Regions from separate parts of the Beutenbergia cavernae DSM 12333 genome, predicted to be linked through region 1. Evidence: predicted binding sites of a transcription regulator. Region 1 holds the regulator's gene; each other region holds the start of a gene.
What was found. The regulator LexA, encoded in region 1, represses DNA repair genes until DNA is damaged. The targets are predictions, from matches to a motif close to TCGAACANNTGTTCGA.
Positions count from the first base shown of each region.

Region 2: the regulator LexA is predicted to act here: its motif matches at 3,708-3,723, upstream of BCAV_RS20755 (HNH endonuclease signature motif containing protein).
Region 3: the regulator LexA is predicted to act here: its motif matches at 3,596-3,611, upstream of BCAV_RS21850 (HNH endonuclease signature motif containing protein).
Region 4: the regulator LexA is predicted to act here: its motif matches at 3,508-3,523, upstream of BCAV_RS11735 (HNH endonuclease signature motif containing protein).

Region 1 covers NC_012669.1:2,720,519-2,725,900, reverse strand. The annotation lists gene BCAV_RS12260 (ATP-dependent DNA helicase) at 1-1,327, shown strand, start outside; gene BCAV_RS12255 (L-lactate dehydrogenase) at 1,339-2,316, shown strand; gene lexA (transcriptional repressor LexA) at 2,332-2,991, opposite strand; gene BCAV_RS12245 (LysM peptidoglycan-binding domain-containing protein) at 3,225-3,575, shown strand; gene nrdR (transcriptional regulator NrdR) at 3,718-4,230, shown strand; gene BCAV_RS12235 (DUF5302 domain-containing protein) at 4,415-4,609, shown strand; gene serA (phosphoglycerate dehydrogenase) at 4,670-5,382, opposite strand, start outside.
Region 2 covers NC_012669.1:4,554,375-4,559,756, reverse strand. The annotation lists gene BCAV_RS20770 (aldo/keto reductase) at 35-919, shown strand; gene BCAV_RS20765 (DUF2255 family protein) at 925-1,305, shown strand; gene BCAV_RS20760 (dihydrofolate reductase family protein) at 1,355-1,900, shown strand; gene BCAV_RS20755 (HNH endonuclease signature motif containing protein) at 1,973-3,691, opposite strand; gene BCAV_RS20750 (carboxymuconolactone decarboxylase family protein) at 3,845-4,168, opposite strand; gene BCAV_RS20745 (zinc-binding dehydrogenase) at 4,213-5,250, opposite strand.
Region 3 covers NC_012669.1:4,153,748-4,159,129, reverse strand. The annotation lists gene BCAV_RS18845 (pyridoxal phosphate-dependent decarboxylase family protein) at 1-972, opposite strand, end outside; gene BCAV_RS23540 (Hsp20/alpha crystallin family protein) at 1,174-1,722, shown strand; gene BCAV_RS18835 (CDP-alcohol phosphatidyltransferase family protein) at 1,797-2,576, opposite strand; gene BCAV_RS23465 (1-acyl-sn-glycerol-3-phosphate acyltransferase) at 2,573-3,154, opposite strand; gene BCAV_RS21850 (HNH endonuclease signature motif containing protein) at 3,628-5,382, shown strand, end outside.
Region 4 covers NC_012669.1:2,610,883-2,616,264, forward strand. The annotation lists gene BCAV_RS11710 (TetR/AcrR family transcriptional regulator) at 1-345, opposite strand, end outside; gene BCAV_RS11715 (VOC family protein) at 436-840, shown strand; gene BCAV_RS11720 (TrmH family RNA methyltransferase) at 856-1,701, shown strand; gene BCAV_RS11725 (biotin transporter BioY) at 1,705-2,295, opposite strand; gene ypfJ (KPN_02809 family neutral zinc metallopeptidase) at 2,493-3,380, shown strand; gene BCAV_RS11735 (HNH endonuclease signature motif containing protein) at 3,554-5,382, shown strand, end outside.

The sequences.
Region 1 (5,382 bases):
GCGCAGCGCCGACGTCGTCGTGACCAACCACGCGATGCTCGGGATCGCCGCCGGTGGCTCGCCGGGCGTGCTGCCGGAGCACGACGGCCTCGTCGTCGACGAGGCGCACGAGCTCGCGGACCGCGTCACCGCCCAGGCGACGGTCGAGCTGTCGGCGCCCGCCGTCGAGCGCGCTGCCCGTATCGCCCGGCGGCACGCGGGTGCCGCCCTCGCCGGTCTGGACGACGCCGCACAGGCTCTGCGGACCGGGCTCGGGCTCGTGCCGGAGGGGCGCCTGCCGGACGGTCTCCCGGAGTCGCTGGTCGGGACGGTGACGACGCTCCGAGCCGCGGCGCACGAAGGAATGAGCGCCCTCGGGCCGAACCCCCCGGGGTCGACGGACGGCGCCGGGGCGCTCGTGATGGCGCGCAGCGCGCTCCTGGTGCTCGTGGAGATCGCCGACCGGCTGCTGTCGGACGCCGTGGCGCAGCGACGCGACGTGCTCTGGTGCGAACGCGGCCGCGACGGCGCCAGTCGCCTGCGGGTCGCGCCGCTGGACGTCGCGGGGCTCGTGGCGACGCATCTCGTGGCCGACCGGGCGGCTGTGCTCACGTCCGCCACGCTCGAGCTCGGCGGGTCCTTCGCCCCCGTCGCCTCGTCGCTCGGCCTGGCGACCGGGGCCTACCGCGCCGAGCGGGTCGCCAGCCCGTTCGACTACGCCCGGCAGGGCATCAGGTACGTCGCTCGGCACCTCCCACGGCCGGGTTCGGACGGACCGAGCCAGGAGATGCTCGCCGAGCTCGCCGAGCTCGTCCAGGCAGCCGGGGGGCGCACGCTCGGTCTCTTCTCGTCGCGGCGCGCGGCGGAGGTCGCGGCGCAGGAGATCCGGGACCGCACCGGGCTGGACGTCCTGTGCCAGGGCGAGGACGTGCTGCCGACGCTGGTGCGCCGGTTCGCCGAGGAGGAGGCCACGAGCCTGTTCGGCACGCTGTCCCTCTGGCAGGGCGTGGACGTGCCCGGCGACTCGTGTCGTCTCGTGACGATCGACCGCATCCCGTTCCCGCGGCCGGACGACCCGGTGGGCGCCGCCCGCATGGAGGTCGTCGCGGCGCGCGGCGGCAACCCCTTCATGACCGTCGCCGCCACGCACGCCGCTCTGTTGCTCGCGCAGGGCGCGGGACGCCTGCTGCGGCGGACCACAGATCGGGGCGTCGTCGCGATCCTCGACTCCCGCCTGGCCACGGCGCGGTACGGCGAGTTCCTCTCGCGCTCGCTGCCGCCCATGTGGCCCACCACCGACCCGGCCGTGGCGCGCGCTGCACTCGTCCGACTGGGGTCCGACTCCTAGGCTTGCGAGGCATGAGCGCCGACCCGACCCCGTCCTCGTCCCGCAGCGTCTCGACGCTCGCCGTCGTCGGCGCCGGCTCGGTCGGCGCGACCCTCGCCTACGCGGCCCTCATGCGAGGGGCAGCCCGGCACGTCGTGCTGTACGACATCAACCGGAAGAAGGTCGAGGCCGAGGCGCTCGACATCGGGCACGGCATCGAGTTCATGCCGCAGGGCACGATCGAGGGCAGCGACGACCTGGAGATCTGCCGCGGGGCCGACGTGGTGGTGTTCACGGCCGGCGCGAAGCAGCACCCGGGACAGAGCCGCATGGACCTGGCCGAGCGCACCGTCGGGCTCGTCCGCGAGGTGATGCCGCGCCTCGTCGCCATGACTCCGGACGCGATCCACGTCATGGTGACCAACCCGGTCGACGTCGTCACGTACGCCGCTCAGGCCGTCACGGGGCTACCCACGCAGCAGCTCTTCGGCTCCGGCACGGTGCTGGACAGCTCGCGGATGCGCTACCTGGTGGCCCAGGAGTGCGGGGTCGCGGTGCAGAACGTGCACGCGTACATCCTGGGCGAGCACGGAGACTCGGAGATCCCGATCTGGAGCTCGGCGAGCATCGGCGGCGTCCCGCTGCTCGAGTGGCCGGGGCACGGCAGGCAGCCGCTGTTCGACGTGGGCGTGCGCGAGCGGATCACCCACGAGGTCATCACGTCCGCGTACCGGATCATCGAGGGCAAGGGCGCCACGAACTACGCCGTCGCGCTGGCCGCCACCCGCATCATCGAGGCGATCCTGCGGGGCGAGCACCGTGTGCTGCCGGTCTCCACGCGGATCGACGACTACGTCGGGATCAGCGACGTGTGCATGTCGGTCCCGACGGTCGTCGACCGCGGCGGCGCCGTGCAGCGCCTGCTCGTGCCGATGGACGACGCCGAGATCGCCGGCCTTCGGGCGAGCGCCGACCACATCAGGTCGGTGGCGCGGTCGCTCGGATTCTGAGGCCTGACTGCGCGGTCAGACGCTGCGCAGCACGCTCACGACGCGGCCGAGGATCTGTGCGTCGTTCCCCGGGATCGGCGCGTAGCTCGCATTGGCCGGGAGCAGCCACACCTCGTCGGCGGACTGCTTCAGCGTCTTGACGGTCGCCTCACCGTCGATCATCGCCGCGACGATCTCGCCGTTCTCGGCGACGGGCTGCTGACGGACGACCACCCAGTCGCCGTCGCAGATCGCTGCCTCGATCATCGAGTCGCCGACCACCTTGAGCAGGAACAGGTCCCCGTCGCCGACGAGCTGGCGGGGGAGCGGGAACACGTCCTCGACGACCTGCTCCGCGAGGATCGGCCCGCCGGCGGCGATCCGGCCGACGAGCGGGACGTACGAAGGCGGCGTCGTGGGCACGTCGTAGGGCCGTTCCTCGCGTGCCTGGTCGTCCGGGCTGACGATCTCCATGGCCCGCGGACGGCGCGGATCGCGGCGCAGGTACCCCTTCCGCTCGAGCACGGTCAGCTGGTGCATGACGCTCGACGGGCTGTTGAGGCCCACGGCCTCGCCGATCTCCCGCATGCTCGGCGGGTAGCCCCGCTCCTCGACGCTCGCGCGGATCGTCTCGAGCACGCGTCGCTGCCGCGCCGAGAGCGGCTTCGCGCCGTCGGCCCTCGTCTCAGGGTTCACGTCCCGCTCCGTCCTTGACTCTGCCCCGCCCGACCGATGTCGGAGGGCGGTGATCTGCTGCTCCTGTCGCACCGTTCGACGGTCAGCCTAGGTGCAGGACCGTGAAATGTGCGACAGGTGTTCGACCCGCGTGTCGGACCGAACGGATACCTGCGTGTGGACATCTGTTCGGACGTGGACTAGCGTATCGAACAGACGTCGGACGGACAACAGTTCGAGAGGATGTGGCCGAGATGACGACGATCGCCGTCGCAGCCCCGGGGCGGGCGTCCGCCCCTGTGTCGGATGGTGGCCACGTGCGCCTCACGGCGCGGGGGCGCCGAGTCCTGGTCGTGGCGGCGCTCGTGCTGGCCGCGGGTGTCGGTGCCGTCGGGGGTCGTGCTGTCGCGAGCACCGAGGTCGAGCCGCCGTCGTACGAGACGGTCACCGTCACCACCGGAGACACGCTGTGGGCGATCGCGGAACGAGTTGCCACGCCGGATCAGGACGTGCGCGACGTCGTCGCCTCGCTCGTCCGGATCAACGAGCTGGACTCGGTCGACCTGATCGCGGGCCAGTCGATCCTCGTCCCGGAACAGGACTGAGGGCGAGCGGTCGGACGGCCACATCTAGTAGTTACAGGTCTGACGTTCGCCTACATCTTGTGAAAGGATGAGCGGCGGTCGTCAGGCGGCGTCGAGTCGTCGGGCGGGCGGAGAGGACCGATCGCCAAGGACGGAGACCCGCGTGCACTGCCCCTTCTGTCGGCACCCGGACTCGAGGGTCGTCGACTCCAGGACCAGCGAGGACGGCTCCTCGATCCGCCGTCGACGGCAGTGCCCGGAGTGCGGCCGGAGATTCACGACGGTGGAGACGACAAGCCTGAGCGTCGTGAAGCGGTCCGGCGTGGCGCAGCCGTTCTCGCGGGAGAAGGTCGTCGCGGGGGTGCGCAAGGCCTGCCAGGGACGGCCGGTCTCCGAGGACGACCTCGCGCTCCTCGCGCGGCGCGTCGAGGAGACGATCCGCGCGACCGGCGCCGCCGAGGTCGACGCCCACGAGGTGGGACTGTCGATCCTCGGGCCGCTGCGCGAGCTGGACGAGGTCGCCTATCTGCGGTTCGCCAGCGTGTACCGCGGGTTCTCCTCGCTCGAGGACTTCGAGGCCGCCATCACGGCGCTCCGGGCCGAGCGTGAGAACGAGGGCGACCCCGATGCCGACGGGTCCGCGGACGCGCCGGTCCGCCTCACGACGTCCGTGTGAGGCCACGAGCCGCCGTGGGTGGCGCCGGTGGGGAAGCCGGCGCCACCCACGGCAACGACGGCGGCGGCGGAGCCGACCGGATGCCCATGGAGCGATATCGAGTGGCCGGACCAGCGGCTCCGGCGGCAGTCTGGACCTAGGCGGCGCACCGCGTGTCGCGCGCTACGGAAGACGAGGGACGGCGATGAGCGAGAACGCACACTCCGACGACAAGGCAGACCCGACCAGCGAGGCGAAGGAGAAGTTCCGGGAGGCGCTGGAGCGCAAGAACGCCGCCTCGCACAAGACGGAGCAGGCCCGACGGAACACCGGGAGCGTGCACGGCTCCGAGGTCAACGGCCCCGGCGGGCGCCGGATGTTCCGCCGCAAGTCCGGCTGAACCGGGCGGCGTCGCGCCCACCCGCCCGCTCTCCCGGCCACGGCGCCTGGAGCGGGCGGGTCAGCCGTCGCCGAGCAGGCGCACCCGGATCGTGTGTGGCATCTCGTGGAGCTCGTCGACGACGCCGCGGGGCACCTCGCCGCCGACGTCGGTCACCGCGTACCCGATCTCGCCGCGCGTGCCGAGGACCTGGTACTCGACGTTCGTCCCGTGCTGCGCGAGCGTCTCGTTGAGCAGGGCGAGGACGCCGGGCGTGTTCCGGTGGAGGTGCGCGATGCGGCGCGTTCCCGGGCGTGGAGCGTCGAGCACGAGCCCGGGCACGTTGACCGACAGGTAGCTCGCACCCTGCGCGAGGTAGTCCCGCAGCTTGACGGCGACGAACTGACCGATGTCTTCCTGCGCCTCCTCGGTGGAGCCGCCGACGTGCGGGGTCAGGATGACGTTCGCGAGCCCGCGCAGCTCGCTCGTGAACGGGTCGCCCCGTCGGTTGGGCTCCTCCGGGAACACGTCGACGGCGGCACCGGCCAGCGTGCCGTCCTCGATCCGACCGCGCAGCGCGCCGTAGTCGACGAGGAAGCCGCGGGAGAGGTTGAGGAAGATCGCCCCGTCGCGCATGGCCCTGAACTGGGTGGGACCGAACATGCCGGCGTTGCCCGGCCGTCCGTCGACGTGCAGCGTCACGACGTCGGCGACCTCGAGCAGCGCTGCCAGGCTCGGCATCCGGCGAGCGTTGCCGAGCGCCAGCTTCTCGGCGGTGTCGTAGAACACGACGT
Region 2 (5,382 bases), 1.8 Mb from region 1:
CCCGCCAGCCGTCGCCCGGCCGTAGCGTGCTGGCATGAGCGTTCCCACTCTCACCCTGAACAACGGCGTCGAGATCCCCGCGCTGGGATTCGGCGTGTTCCAGACCCCGCCCGACGAGACCGTGGCCGCCGTCGAGGAGGCGCTGCGCGTCGGCTACCGCCACATCGACACGGCCGCCGCCTACGGCAACGAGCGCGAGGTCGGCCAGGCGATCCGCAGCTCGGGGATCCCGCGGGCCGAGCTCTTCGTCGAGACGAAGGTGTGGATCAGCGACTACGGCTACGACGAGACGCTGCACGCGTTCGAGAAGTCGGCCGGCAAGCTCGGCGTCGACCAGCTCGACCTGTTCATCCTCCACCAGCCGCTGCCCACGGCCTGGGACCGCACATTGGGCGCGTACCGCGCGCTCGAGCGGCTGTATGCCGACGGCAGGGTGCGCGCGATCGGCGTCAGCAACTTCATGCCGGAGCACCTCACGCAGCTGCTCGACGCCGTCGACGTGGTGCCCGCCGTCAACCAGATCGAGCTCCATCCGTACTTCCAGCAGAAGGAGCTGCTCGCTCTCGACGCCTCGCACGGGATCCTCAGCCAGGCGTGGTCGCCGATCGGCGGCATCACGTTCTACTACGAGGGCCAGGGCGGCAGCACGCTCGACGACCCGACGATCGGCGCGATCGCCGCCCGGCACGGGAAGACGCCCGCGCAGGTGATGCTGCGCTGGCACACGCAGGAGGGCCGCTCGGCCATCCCGAAGTCGGTGAAGCCGCACCGGATCGCGGAGAACTTCGACGTCTTCGACGTCGAGCTCTCGGCCGAGGAGCTGGCGCAGATCGACGGGCTCGACCAGGGCGTGCGGCGTGGCCCGGAGCCGGCGTCGCTCACGCTCGAGACCGCCGGCCGCATCATCCCGGAGGCGTGAGCACCATGGCGGAGTGGACGACGGCGGAGCTCGCCGACGTGGGTCAGGCGGATGAGCTGCGGGTCGCGTCGTCGCGCGCCGACGGGAGCCTGCGTCCGTTCGTGACGATCTGGGTGGTCCGTGCCGGCGACGACCTCTACATCCGGTCGGCGTACGGGCCGGAGAACGGGTGGTTCCGGCGTGCCCTGGCGAGCGGGCAGGGGCGCATCCGCGCCGGTGGCGTGGAGAAGGACGTGACGTTCGAGCAGGTCGGAGCGGAGGTGGCGGACGCCGTCGACGCCGCATATCACGCGAAGTACGACAGGTACGGGCCGCGGATCGTGAACACCGTGGTCGGCGCCGGGCAGGAGCTCACGACGATCCGCCTCCTGCCGCGCGAGGCCTGACGGCGTTCCCCCTCGTGGGGCGGGCGCCGCCGTGGCAGTGTCGTGTGGCATGAGGACACTCGCGATCACGCAGAACATCTCCCTCGACGGCTCGATCGAGATGCTCGGCGACTGGTTCGACCCCGCGGAGCAGGATGCGGAGCTGCTGGAGTCGATGCGCCTGCAGTCGGAGCAGGAGGACGCGCTGCTGCTGGGGCGCCAGACGTTCGAGGACTTCCGCGGGTACTGGCCCCTGCAGACCGACGACCAGACCGGGATCACGCAGGAGCTGAACGAGGTCCAGAAGTACGTCGTCTCCTCGACCATGACCGACCCTGAGTGGCAGAACTCGAGCGTGCTCGCCGGCGACTGGATCGCCCAGGTGCGCGTCCTGAAGGAGCAGGAGGGCCGCGACATCGTGGTGACGGGCAGCATCACGCTGACGCACGCCCTGATCGAGTCCGGTCTGGTGGACGAGTACCGCCTGTTCGTCTACCCCGTGGTCCAGGGACGGGGGAGGCGGCTCTTCCCCGACGGGCACGAGGTCCCGCGGCTGCGGCTCGTCGAGGCGCGCGGCTTCCCGAGCGGCGTCTCCCTGCTGCGCTACGCCGTCTGAGCGCGCCGCGGCGATCCGGCTGCTGCGGGCTCGCCGCCTTTCCCGGGGTCGCGTGCTCGGCGCGCAGTCCAGCTATTGCCGGCGCCGCCTGGGTACGGCGAGCCGGTGGTAGGTGTTGCGCATCCCGGGGCCGTTCGTCGCCTGCCCGGGACCGTAGAAGTGCGGTGTGCCGTTGCGCATCTGCACGGTCCAGCGGCCGGCGTGGATGAGGTGGTGGTGGTAGGCGCAGAGCAGGGTGGCGTGGTCGATGCGGGTGGTTCCGCCCTTCCACCAGGGGGTGACGTGGTGCCCCTCGCACCAGGGGGCGGGGATGTGGCAGCCGGGGAACGCGCAGCCGCCGTCGCGGGCGGTGAGGGCTTTGCGGTGGTGGGCGGGGAAGAGCCGTTTCGAGCGTCCGACGTCGAGGATCTGTCCGGCGCTGCCGAGCACGATGGGGATGACGTCGGCGTCGCAGGCGAGGCGGCGGGCGTCGCGTGCTGGGACCGGGCCGGTGTAGGGGAGCTCGGCGGAGCCGATGCCGGCGCGGAGGTCGTTCAGGGCGATGGTGACCATGACCTGGGTGGGGAGTCCGCCGGTGTCGGGCAGGGCCCTGGCGCGCAGCGCGGCGCCGCATGCGGCGAGGAGTGCGTCGAGCCGGAGGCGAGCGACGGGGCGCCGCTCCACCGGCGTCACGTCGGCTGCGGATGCCGAGCCGGGCGTGGGCACTACGGCCCCGCGTTCGGCGCCCGGGTCGGCGTCGGTCGTGTTGTCGCAGCCGTGGTTGGCGTAGGTGCGGGGGTTGGTGGCGGTGGCGAAGATGGTCTCGAGCATCTCGCGCCCGACGTCGTCGACGCAGAGCCGCACCTGGTGCAGGCCGTGGCGGCGGCCCATCCAGAACACGCCCTGGAGGGCGGACAGCTCGGCCTCGCTCGGCGGTGCGCCGTCCTGGTCGACGAGGTGCACGACACGGTCGACGAGGCGGCGGACGCTGTCGGCGTCCACCTCGCGGGCGGCGGTGGTCAGGATGCGCTCGGCCTCGGTGACCTCCTCGGCAGCTGTCGCGTCGGCCTGTTCACGACGGGCCAGGGCCTCGGATGAGCCGTCGTTGCCGGGCTGGTCGGCGTCCGCGGACGCGCGGTGGACGTCGGTCCGGTGCCGGTGGCGGACCGCCCGGCCGATGTCGTGCATGCCGTGCAGGATGTGCCGGACGGCGTCCCGGTCTCCGGCGCCGTCGGCGAGCAGCTCGCCGACGAGCGGGAACTCCGGTGCCAACGGCACCCCCGACATCGTCCGGGACCCGAGGACATCCCGCGCCGTGACGACCCGCCGCCGCGCCTCCGCCTGCGACAGACGCAACCGCACCCGCAACCCGTCGGCCGCCCGCCGGTAGGGCGACCGCTGACGCCGCGCCGGCGTCTCCCGCGCGGGGCCCGCGGCGCCGGTGGCGTCGTCGCTCGGACGGACGAGCGACAGGTGGGCCGAGGCGCCGAACGAGAGCGGCGCGCCGTCGTTGCCATCCAGTCGGCACGCTCCGGGATCCGCCGCCGGGCGCTCGTGCGACGTCGCCACCGCATGAGCCGCGACGAGCTGCAGATGCGACACCGTCCGGGCGAGATCCTCGACCACAGCCGCGGCATCCAACGCCGTCTCGACGTCCCACCCGTTCCGGTCGGCATCGAACGAGCCCGCCATTCCTCGCACTCGCGAGATCAGGGCGGTCGTTTCCGCAGAGACCTCCCGCACCGCACCGGTGGCCCCGCGCGCCATGGACGCGGCTTCGTCCGGCGGCTCGAACGCGGCGCCTGAGGTCATGCCCCAGCATCTCATGTCGAACACATGTACACAAGAGCAGGCTGCAAACGAGAAGATCTAGCCCGCGCATTCTGTGGACAATGCGCCCAATTCACGGAAAAGCGTGATCTGGGGACAACCGACGAAGAGTCGCCCCACCCCGGGCACGAGAGGTCAGGCGGCGAAGACCTCCCGCGCGACGCCGACGGCGGACATCGCCCGCGGCCACCCGGCGTAGAACGCGAGGTGGGTGATCGCCTCGATGAGCTCGCCTTCAGTCAGCCCGTTCTCCCGCGCCAGCGCGAGGTGGCTCCGGAGCTGCTCGGTGCTGCCGTTGGTGACGAGGGCGGCGACGGTCACGAGGCTGCGGTCGCGGCGGGCGAGCTCCGGCCGCGACCACACCTCGCCGAACAGCACGTCGTCGGTCAGGGCGGCCAGCTTCGGGGCGATGTCGCCGACGAGTCGCTGGGCTGCGCTCTGCTGCGTGGGATCGGTCATCGTGTCTCTCCAGGGATCGTTGGCGGACGACGGCGTCGGGCGGGTCAGGGGCGGACGAGCACCTTGAGCGAGGTGCGGGCGTCCATCGCCCGGTAGCCGTCGGCCACGTCGTCGAGGGCGACGGTGCTGTCGAACACCCGGCCCGGGTCGACGGTGCCGTCGAGGACGGCGGGCATGAGGCGCTCGATGTACGCCCGGGCCGGGGCGGGTCCGCCGGTCAGCGTGACGTTCGGGCCGAACAGGCTCCCGAACCCGACCGGCGCCGAGGAGTACTGCGGCACGCCCACGCGGCTGATGACGCCGCCGGGGCGCACGACGCCGACCGCCTGCTCGTAGGCCGGCATGTGCCCCACGGCCTCGAGCACCGCGTGGGCGCCGTCGCCGCCGGTGAGCTCGCGCACCCTCGCGATGCCCTCCGCGCCGCGCTCGGCGACCACGTCGGTGGCGCCCAGCTCGACGCCCAGATCGGTGCGGGCAGGGTGCCGGCCCATGAGGATGATCTGCTCGGCGCCGAGCTGCCGGGCGGAGAGCACGGCCATGAGCCCGACGGCGCCGTCGCCGATCACCGTGACGGTGGTCCGCTGGTTCACGCCCGCGCGGAGAGCGGCGTGGAAGCCGGTGCCGTACACGTCGGAGAGCGTGAGGAGCGACGGCAGGAGCGGCGAGTCCTCACCGACGGGCGCCGCGACGAGGGTGCCGTCGGCGAGCGGCACCCGTACCGCCTCGGCCTGCCCGCCCCCGACGCCGTTGGCGTTCCAGAACCCGCCGTGCCGGCACGAGGTGTGCAGGCCCTCGCGGCAGAAGTCGCACGTGTTGTCCGACCACGCGAACGGCGCGATGACCAGGTCCCCGACGGCGACCGTCGTCACGTCGGAGCCGACGTCCTCGACGACGCCGAGGAACTCGTGCCCCATCGAATGGCCCTCCGGCGTGGCGGGCATGGAGTGGTACGGATGCAGGTCCGACCCGCAGACGCAGGCCAGGACGACCCGCACGACGGCGTCGGTCGGCTGCTGGACGATCGGGTCCGGCACGTCGATCACGCGCACGTCGCCGGCGCCGTACATGTAGGTGGCTCGCATGGTGGTGTCCCTTCACAGCGAGAGGTGGTGGTCGCACCTGGTGCGCCTGGGCGCCGTCGGGCCGCTGCGACCCAGTCCACCGTGCCTCCTCGGCCCGAGGGAGTCCCTGCCGTTCCGGGTACTGCCAGTACC
Region 3 (5,382 bases), 1.4 Mb from region 1:
GTCCTGGATGAGGTAGTCGCCGTGCATGCTCATCGCCGTCGTGAGCGCACTGCGGTCACGCACGATCGCCAGCCCGCAGTCGTACGGCACGTTGAGGGTCTTGTGGGCGTCGGTGGCCCAGGAGTCGGCGTCGGCGAGGCCGCGGGTGAGGTGCCGCAGCCGCGGCGAGGCGGCGGCGAAGAGGCCGAACGCGCCGTCCACGTGCACCCAGGCGCCGCGCTCGTGGGCGAGCGAGGCGGCGTCGTCGAACGGGTCGAACGCGCCGGAGTGGACGTTCCCGGCCTGCAGCGCGACGATCGCCGGGCCGTCGGCGGGGCCGTCGCCGAGCGCGGCTGCCAGCGCGTCCGGGCGGATGCGCCCCTGGTCGTCCACGGCGACCGCGTGCGGGGTGCCGAGGCCGAGGTAGCGCAGGACCAGGTCGATGCTGTCGTGCCTCTCGGCACCGACGAGCACACGGATCCGGGGCGCGCCTGTGAGGCCGCGCGTCACCTGGTCCCAGCCGTGCCGGCGCAGGACGGCGTCGCGTGCGGCGGCGAGACACGTGAAGTTGGCCATCGTGGCACCCGTCGCGAGGCCCACGGCCGCGTCTCCCGGGAGGCCGAGGAGGTCGAGGAGCCACGCCGTCGCCACCTGTTCTGCCGCGGCGGCGGCTGGCGTGACGGCGTTCAGGGCGGCGTTCTGGTCCCACGCGCTGACCAGCCAGTCCGCGGCGAGCGCCGCCGGGTGAGTGCCGCCGATGACCATGCCGTAGAAGCGGCCCGAGGGCATCGCCGTGAGACCTGGGTCGCTGGCCGCGGCGAGGAGGTCGACGACGTCGGCCGGGTCGGTGGGACCGTCCGGGAGATCGCGGCCGAGAGCCGTGGCGACCTCGTCCGTCGTCGCCCGCGGCGGAACGCGACGGGACCCGAGCGACGCGAGCCAGTCCACGGCGTGATCGTGGGCCCGCGACAGCGCCCTCTCGCGTGCGTCCATGCCGGTCACTCCTTCGTGCCGTGCGGGTCCCCCGACCGAGGGTCCGGACCCACCCGTCACGGTAGACCGCGGGGCGGCGACGGTCGCGGGATGGACGTGTTCGCCGTGAGCGTGCACCGGAATTGAGTCGGGTCGGCTCACGTTGGGCCGGATAGCTGCGATCGGCTGGACGACCGCACACGACCGACGAGGAGCATCACCATGACCACTCTTCCCACCAGGACCGTCTGGACGCGCCGCGACCCGTTCACGGAGTTCGACGGTCTCATCGCCCGCAGCTTCGGACCCGGCGCGCTGCGCCCCTCGGGGAGCCCGGCCGGCTACCGGCCGGCCGCGGAGACGTACCGGGAGGGCGCGGACGCCGTCGTGCGTCTCGAGCTCCCGGGTGTCGACGCCGAGCAGGACGTGACCGTCGAGGTCACCAACGGGCGCCTCGTGGTGCGCGGCGAGCGTCGCGACGTGCGCGGCGCCGAGGGGCGCACCGTGCGTGAGTTCCGCTACGGGACGTTCGAGCGCTCGTTCCGCCTCCCGGCGAGCGTCAGCGCCGACGACGTCTCGGCGTCGTACGACGCGGGCGTGCTCTCGGTGCGGGTCGCCGGCGCCTACGCGGGCACGGAGCCGCGGCAGATCGCCGTCACGACCGGGGCGACCGGTGCGCCGGTCGTCGACGCCGTCGAGGCCGAGCCTGCCGGCGCCGCTGAGGCGGGGAGCGCTGACGCCGTCGAGGCCGAGGAGTCCACGCAGGGCTGAGCCGCTGCGTCGGAGACGGCGCCGCATCGCACGGACGGCGGGTTCGCTTCGGCGGGCCCGCCGTTCGCGCGTTCTCAGGCGGGCGCCACGTCGCCCGCTCGATGGGCGTGGTCGAGCGCGACGGCGTCCCGAGCGAAGGAGGCCAGCAGCAGGCCCGAGGCGAGGGCCGCGACGATCGACGCCACGGGCCGCGGGACGGCCGGGACGAGGACGACGGCGAGCGCCACCGCCTGCAGTGCCGCGATGGTGCGGCGGTCGGGATCGGGCCGGAGCGCGTGCCGCCAGGCGGGGCGCAGCAGGCCGACCGCGAGGAACGCGGGGTAGGCGAGGCCGATCACGAGCGCCCAGGAGCCGACGACCGTGGCCGCCGCCACGGACAGCACGATGAGCAGGACGGCGTCGGCGTCGACGTCCAGCCGCCCGCCCGCGGCAGACGCGGTGCCGGTGCGCCGCGCGACCACGCCGTCGACGGCGTCGAGGGCGAGCGCCGGGGCCGCGATGCCGAGCAAGACCCACGTGCGGACGTCGGTGGCGCCGGCCGAGCTGCCGGTCGGGCCGTCGTCGCCGGCGCCAGCGCTGGCGGGAGCGATGACGACGAGACCGATGACGACGAGAGCGGCGCACGCCGCGGCGCCGACCGCGCGAGCGAGCGTGACGCCGTCGGCCGGGCCCACCGTCGGCGGCCGGCGCGCCAGGAGGGTCGACGCCGGGACGGCCGCAGCCATGACAGCGAGAACGACGGCCGTCGTGCGCACGTGCGCTGCGGCGTCGTCGGCGGTCAGCACGACGACGGCGAGTGCGGCAGCGAGCCCGAGCGCCAGCGTTCCCGCGGCCGCGACGCGGGCGGGGCTCACGGCTCGGGCTGGTCCTCGTCGCGCAGGCGGGGCTCGGTGCGACGAGAGGGGACGATGCCGGACTTGTCGGCGTAGAAGGCGCGGATGACGTCCATGTCGGCGCGGACGTCGCCGGTGAGCACGATCGTCGGGCCGAGGCCGCTGGTCATCGTGGTGCGATCCACGTAGCCCAGTGTGACGGGCAGGCCGGTCTCGCGGGCGATGCGGTAGAAGCCGGACTTCCAGTAGGTGCCGGCGCCGCGGGTGCCCTCGGGTGTGACGACCAGCGAGAACGTCTCGCCCGCGTGGACCCGGGCGACGACGTCGCGCACCACGCGGCTCGGGTCGCCGCGGTCGACGGGGATGCCCCCCAGGGCGCGCATCACGGGTCCCGCCGGGCCGCGAAAGAGCGAGCTCTTGCCGAGCCAGCGGACGTGGATGCCCGCCTCCCAGGCGATCGCGAGCATGAGCACGAAGTCCCAGTTGGACGTGTGCGGGACGCCGAGCAGGATGCTCGGGCCGGTCGGCGGGCCCTCGGTGCGGAGGCGCCAGCGACTCACGGCCCAGAAGGCGCGGGCGATCGCGCGGCGGATTCTCACCTCCTGATCGTAGGTGGTGGTTGGGGCTCGGGGTTTCGGGGTTCTTCGTTCGGTTTCCGGGGTTTGTTGTCGCGGGGTGTTCTCAGGGTGGGCTTCAGGCGCTGGGGATGTACGGGGCGGGGCTGGTCGGATATCGAGGACGACGACGGCGCGGGGTCGCTCATCGGATTTCGGCGAGCTTCGTGTTCTGCTGGTGTTCTCCGGGCTCTCATTGATGGGCGAGTGGGAGGCGTGGCCTGCCCGTTGGCTCTGTGATCTGGCCGGCCCGGGCCGGGCCGTCCGTCTGGCCCGCCCCAGCTCTACTGGCCGTGCCGTGCCCACCCCCACCTCTGCCTGCCTCGTCGGCACTTTGACGAGTTGTCCCCAGAACAACTTCACGAGCGTGTCTGAGAAATCCTGTGGATTCTTGTCCAGAATGCAAGAAGAGGCGTCATCAGACTTGCGAACGGGTGTTCGAGCGGTGAGAATGACGTATGGCCGAGATCGACGACCCCCGAGGCGCCGCGCGGGAACGCGTGGTGCCGGATGCGGGTGCCGGCGGGGGCCTGCAGGCAACGCTCGGAAGGGCGCAGTCGTCCGTCGCGTGCGCGGCAGAACTGATCGCATCGTCCGGTGGTGGCTTGGCGGCTGCGCTCGCTGCTGCGGCTGCCGTCGAGGACCTCGCCCGCGCACTCGGGCACGTGCAGCTCGTGGCGGCGCACGCCGTTGCCGAGGCGCACGAGCGTGAGGTCGAGGGCGGGGCGAGCTTTGCGCTCGGCGTGGAGGACGGTCCGCTCACGTTCGGAGCGGACGCCCGGCTCGGCGCCGGAACGGGAGCCGAGGCGTCACAGAGCGTCACGAGTGCTCACCGCCGCGACTGCACTGACACGGGCGCCACCGGGCGCGCGACGAGCGTGCCGGACCTCGCGTGCGGGTGGTCGGAGCCCGGCACGAGAGGTCGTTCGCGACGGCGTCGCCCGGCGTATCGGTCGGCGGCCGACGCCCTGCGAGTCGGCCTGCGGCTCTCAGGTGCAGAAGCGCGCCGTCGGGTGGCTGCCGCCGCGGATCTGCTCCCACGCGTCACCATCACTGGCGCTGAGCTGCCGGTGCGGTTCCCTGGCGTCGCTGGACTCGTCGCCGAGGGCAGCGGCGACCCCGACGCCGTCCGGCACATCCTGCGCGGCATGCGCCAGGTCGACCGGGCGATCCGGGCCGCAGCTCGCGGCACCGGCACCGCGGCCGTGTCCGAGCAAAGCCCCGCGAGCACGAACGCCGACGACACGGCAGACCGGGATCCGGATCCGGATGCGGAGATCGCCGAGGTCGAGGCGATCCTCACCGATGCTGCACGGCAGCTCGATGCCGACGACGTCCACCGCCTCGTCGATCGCTGCGTCCACCTGGTCGACCAGGACGGTCCCGCGCCGTCGGAGGCCGAGCTGTCAGCACGCCAAGGCGTCTTCTTCGACGGACGCCGGCACGGACTCACGCAGATCCGCATCCTCACCGACGACGTCGGCCGGGAGCTCCTCGAGACCGTCTTCGCCACGGGCACGAACCCGCGCGGCGGGGCGCTGCCAGGCACCGGCGTCGCACAGGCCGACGACGGCGGGTCGGCTGCAGGTTCGGCCGGTGCGGCATCCAAGGTGCCCGACGGTGCCAGGTCATCGTCCAGTTCGGTCGGGGCTGATTCCGAGGCGCTCGACGGCGTGGGGTCAGCTGCGGGGTCGGCAGCCCTGGGCGACGTCGTGGCCGGAGGTAGCGGCGACGCCGACGGGTCAGCGGGAGCCGCCGACTCCGCGGCCGCGGCCGTGGCGGCGAACGAGCCGAGTGGTAAGTCGGCGCGAACGGTGGCGATCGCGACGGAGCGGCCCGAGCCGGACCGCCGTCCCGTCGCCCGACGGCGCCTCGATGCACTCTTCGCCGCGTGCGGTGCCGCGCTCCGGTCGGCGGACCTCCCCGAGACGGGCGGGCTCCCCACCCAGGTCATGGTCACCGTCGATCTCGACGTGCTCCGGTCCGGACTCGGGTCGGCTCAGCTGCCGTACACCGGCCCGGTTCCGGTGCACGCGGTGCGCCGCCTCGCATGCGACGCCGGAATCACGCCGATCGTGCTCAGTTCGAGCGGCGCCGTCCTCGACGTCGGCCGTACGAAGCGGCTGTTCCGCACCCACGTGCGCAAGGCACTGATCGCCAGGGACGGCGGCTGCGCGTTCCCCGGCTGTCACATCCCCGCCACCTGGTGCGAA
Region 4 (5,382 bases), 110 kb from region 1:
GACGGCGACGGCGTCGACCAGCAGGATCCGGCGGTTCGCGTCCGCGAGACACGCCTCGAGGAACGCGCGGCTGCCGATCTCGAGCGATCGGCGCGGGTCGCTCACGTCCGCCGTCGCCGCGACGATGCGCTCGGCCACCGACGCCTGGACGCCGTCGAGCACGGCGGCGAACAGCGCCTCCTTGTCCGCGAAGTGGTGGTAGACGGCGCCGCGTGTCACGCCCGCGTCCCTGGCGATCCGCTCGAGCCCGACGCCCTGGTAGCCGTGAGCGGTGAACGCGGTGCGCGCGACGTCGACGATCCGCGCGCGCGTCCGCTCGCTCTCCGCCCTGCTCGCCCGTGGCATCCGTCCTCCCCGACCCCTTGGTTACCGACAGCGTGTATGTATATCATGGTCACCGATACGTACACACTGTATGTAACCCGAGGAGACGCCATGAAGCTCACGAGCAGCTACCCCGTCCTCATGAGTGCGGACGTGCCCGCCGCCGCCACGTTCTTCCGCGACACGTTCGGCTTCACCGACAGGTTCACGTCCGACTGGTACGTGAGCCTGGCCCACGGGAGCTTCGAGCTCGCCGTGCTGGACCACCGCCACGCCACGATCCCCGAGGGGTACCGGGACGCCCCGGCCGCGGGCGTGCTGCTCAACCTCGAGGTCGAGGACGTCGACGCGCTGTACGCGGAGCTCGCCGGGCGCGAGGGGATCGACGTCGTCCTCCCCCTGCGCTCCGAGGACTTCGGGCAGCGTCACTTCATCGTGGCGGGGCCGGACCGGGTGCTCGTCGACGTCATCACACCGATCCCGTTCGCGGGCGAGTTCGCCGAGGCCCCCGCGTGACCTAGCCTGACCGGCATGGCCAGGTCTCCAGCGGGGACGACGACGCAGCGCGTCTCCAGTCGCAACGCCACCTTCCAGCAGTGGCAGGCGCTGCTCACGAACCGCACGAAACGGCACCGCGCGGGCGCGCTCCTCGTGTCCGGCGTCCGGCCGCTGACGGTCGCCGTCGAGAGCGGGCACGTGGTGCGGGAGTGGCTGCACGGCGAGACCGGCTCGCTCTCGGCGTGGGCGCGCGACCTCGTGGCGCACGCGCCGGCGCAGCGGTTCGTCGTCGCCGACGAGCTGCGGCACGAGCTGGGCGGCAAGGAGCAGGGCACGCCGGAGCTGCTCGCCGTCGTCGAGATGGCCGACGGCGACATCCGTCGGCTCGACGCGGCGGCGGACTTCCTCGGGGTGCTGCTGGACCGGCCGTCGTCGCCCGGGAACGTCGGCACGATCATCCGCTCCGTCGACGCGCTCGGCGGCCACGCCGTCGTCGTCACGGGGCACGCGACGGATCCGTACGACCCGCAGGCCGTCCGGGCGAGCACCGGCTCGGTGTTCGGTGTGCCGATCGTGTCGGCCGCGGCGCCGCGCGAGGTGCTGGAGTGGGTCGACGGCGTCCGCCGGGCCGGTGTCCCGCTGCGCCTGGTCGCCACGGACGAACGTGCCGAGCGCGACGTGTGGGACCACGACCTCACCGGACCCGTGCTGCTCCTTACGGGCAACGAGACCACGGGGCTCTCGCAGGCGTGGCGCGACGCGGCCGACGACGTCGTCCGGATCCCGATGGCGGGGTCGGCGAGCTCGCTGAACGCGGCCTCGGCGACCACGGCGATCCTGTACGAGGCGGCGCGGCAGCGCCTCCGCGGTCGGGGCTGAGGGTCAGCCTCGGCGTACGCGGCTGACGACGGCCCAGGTGCCGGGCAGCACGACGGCGGCCAGCACGGACTTGATCGCGTCTCCGGCGAGGAACGGCACGACGCCGAGGCGCAGCGCCTCGGGCAGGTCCACGCCGAGGAAGGCCATGAGCCACGGCACGCCGCACGCGTACACGACCACCGAGCCGAGCAGCATGGCGCCGATCGTGGCGAGCGGCTTCCTGTCGGCTCCCGCGCGCGCGAGCCGGCCCACGAGGACGCCCGCGAGGAGGAAGCCCAGGACGTAGCCGAACGACGCGAACTGCCAGCCGCTCGCACCGCCGGCGAACCAGCCGACGCCGGCGACCCCGGCCAGCATGTACAGGGCGAGCGAGGCCGCCGCACGGGCAGGGCCGAGCGCCGCGCCGACGACGAGTGCGCCGAACGTGCCGAGCGTCAGCGGCACCGGCGTGAACGGCAGCGGGATCGCCACCTGCGCGAGCGCGGCGACGACGCCAGTCCCGGCGAGCACCAGGGCGGCGTCGCGGACGCGGCTCGCCGGGAGCAGGTCCCCGAGCACGAGGCGCTGGGGCTGGGCGAAGTTCTCGGTGGTCACGTGTGCTCCTCCACGGGCGACGACGGCGGACGTCGCCACCGTAGGGCCGTTCGGGTCGCGCGAGCACGCGCAGCGCTCACCGATTCGGGCCGCGATGTTCGTGGAGACCCTCCAACGCCTGGCACGCGCGGCCGCGCCGCCGGGCGCACGCGCGCGAGGGTTCCTACGATGAGAGCCGGCCCACCACCTGGAGCGCGATGACCTTCAACGAGAACGCGAACGTCTCCGGCTCGCGCGTGCGCCGGGGCGGGCGCGGGCGCGGAGCGGCCATCGGCGGCGGGGTCGGCGGCCTCCTCGTCGTGGTGCTCGGGCTCGTGTTCGGGTTCGACCTGGGCGGCCTCGCTCCCGGCGACGGCGGCGAGCCCGTGGCCGGCGACGAGCCGACGTCCCTGGAGGACTGCCGAACGGGCGCCGACGCGAACGAGAACGTGGAGTGCCGGATGCAGGCGACGGCGTTGTCGCTGGACGCCTACTGGGAGGCGCAGCTGCCCACCCAGGGCGGCGTGGCCTACGACCAGCCGCCCTTCGAGCTGTTCACCGCGCAGACGACGACGGCGTGCGGCGCGGCGTCGAGCGCCACCGGTCCGTTCTACTGCCCGCCCGATGCGACCGTGTACCTCGACGTGGCGTTCTTCGACCAGCTGACGTCCCGGTTCGGGGCGAGCAACGGGTCGCTCGCGCAGATGTACGTCGTCGCGCACGAGTTCGGTCACCACATCCAGAACCGGCTCGGCACGATGGACTCGATCGACCGCTCCGGCACCGGCCCGACGTCCGACGGCGTCCGCCTGGAGCTGCAGGCCGACTGCTACGCCGGGATGTGGGTGCGCGGAGCGGCGACCACCCGGGACGACTCCGGCGTCACGTTCCTCGAGCCTCCCACCCGCCAGCAGATCGCCGACGCGCTCTCCGCGGCGGCCGCCGTCGGCGACGATCGCATCCAGTCGGCGGCGGGCGGCGCGGTGAACCCGGAGGCGTGGACGCACGGGTCGAGCGAGTCGCGGCAGCGGTGGTTCGGTGTGGGGTACGACCAGGGGTCGTTGGCGGCGTGCGACACGTTCGCCGTGTCGGGCTCGCAGCTCTGAGTCGCTGAGCCCGGCGGGCCCTCCTGGGGTCTCCTGGGTGGCTCGTCCATGCTCGGGTTCTGGCGCATCGCCGTTGTCCACAGGCGGCGGCTGCCCTCGGCGGGATGTCGGAGGCTCCACCTATTATGGCAACAGATGTTCGAACCGGTCGACGGGCGAGGAGGTGGCAGCAGATGAGTGCAGAGGTGGTGCCGGATGTGCTGCGTACCGCTGCCTCCCCGGCGAACGGGCCGCGTTCCTCGCGCGCCCTGCACGCTGTCGCTCCGGCGCGGATGACGTCACCGCGCGGCTCGGGCGTTCTTCGTTCCTCGGGCTCCCCGAGCTCCGCCGACCCGTCCGGTTCGGCGGCGTCGGCGTCGGCGTCGACGTCGACGGGCGATCCGGACGTCGTGTCGAACGCCCGCGCGGTGCTCCTCGCCGTCGAGGCGCTCGGCGTCGCGGTCAGCGACGTCCGCTCCGGCCGAGAAGTCGCCGAGGAAGCTGCTCTCCGCGAGGCGGTCGCGGTGCTCGACCGCGCAGAGGCTCTCATCCGCGTGAACCGTGGCCACGTGCTGGGCGTCATCCGCGAGGAAGGGCGGTGGGCGGTCGACGGCGACCGTGACTTCGCCGGCTGGCGGGCCCGCACGTCCGGGCAGGGGCGCGGTGCGGCGCGTCGGGAGGCGACGCTCGCCGACGGGCTTGACGCCCTGCCCGGGACGGCGGAGGCCGTTGCCACGGGTGAGGTGAGTCTCGGGCACGCGGACGTCCTGACGTCCCTCCTCGCGGAGGCGTCGCCTGCTGTGAAGGAACGGCTGGCGTCGGGCGGGGAGAGCGAGCTCCTGCCGACGGCGGTGCAGACCGACGTGCCGACGTTCCGGAAGAAGGCACAAGCGTGGGCGGGGCGGATCGACGCCGATCAGGCGGACCGCGACGCGGAGAGCGTGCGTGCCCGCCGGTTCCTCCGGATCACGGGCGGGAACCGGGGCACCCGGATCGAAGGCCTCCTGGACCCGCTTGCCGGCGCGACACTGCGAACCGCTCTCGAAGCACTGACGCCCGCACCCGCAGCGTCGGACCTGCGCACCCCGGATCAGCGGCGCGCGGACGCCCTTGTCGACCTCGCCGGGCGGGTCCTGGCGTCCGGGACCGAGAAGCCGGGGGCGCAGGTTCGGCCTCACCTCAACCTGCTCGTCCCGTATGACACGTGGCTGCTCTTGCGCCGCCGTCCGACGTCCACCTGCGCAGGCGAGGCCGCGGGCGATCCGACCGTGGGCGACGTTGCCATGGGCGGCGAGGCCGTGGGCGGCGAGGCCGTGGGCGGCGAGGCCGTGGGCGACGTCGCCGTGGGCGACGTCGCCGTGGGCGCGGCACCTGGCGTGCGATCCGGCTCCCGCGGCTCCGGCTCAGCGGACGAGGTCCCGCTCGCCGAGCTGGAGGACGGCACACTCGTCCCGTTCGGCGTCCTGGAGACGCTCGCGTGCGACTGCGAGATGACCCGGATCGTGCTCGACGCGGACGGCGTCCCTCTCGACGTCGGGCAGACACAACGCTCGTACACCAGGGAGCTGCGGCGAGCGGCCCTGGCGCGGGACCGGCACTGCCGCTGGCCCGGTTGCTCGATCCGTGCCTCCTGGTGCGAGGTGCACCACCGGATCTGGTACTCGCACGGAGGCGCGACCTCGCTCGAGAACGCGATCACGCTGTGCGTCTTCCACCACCACGAGGTCCACCGACGTCACCTCGGCATCGACGTCATACCCGGCGGCCACCACTTTCGACGGCGCGACGGCTCCACCCTAGGCACCAGCACCCGCCTCCAGGACGACCTCCTCGTGCCCGCGATGCGACCTACGGTGGCGGCGCCTTCCGCCGTGGTCGAGAACGTTGTGCCGGAACGGCAGGATCGGTCAGCTTCTGGTTCGGCGGAGCCACTCGGATCGGATCCACCGCGGAGACCAGAAGCCGACTTGTCCGGGGCTTCTCCGCCGGGCGGACTCACGTCACCTCCGGCGGCGGCACCAGG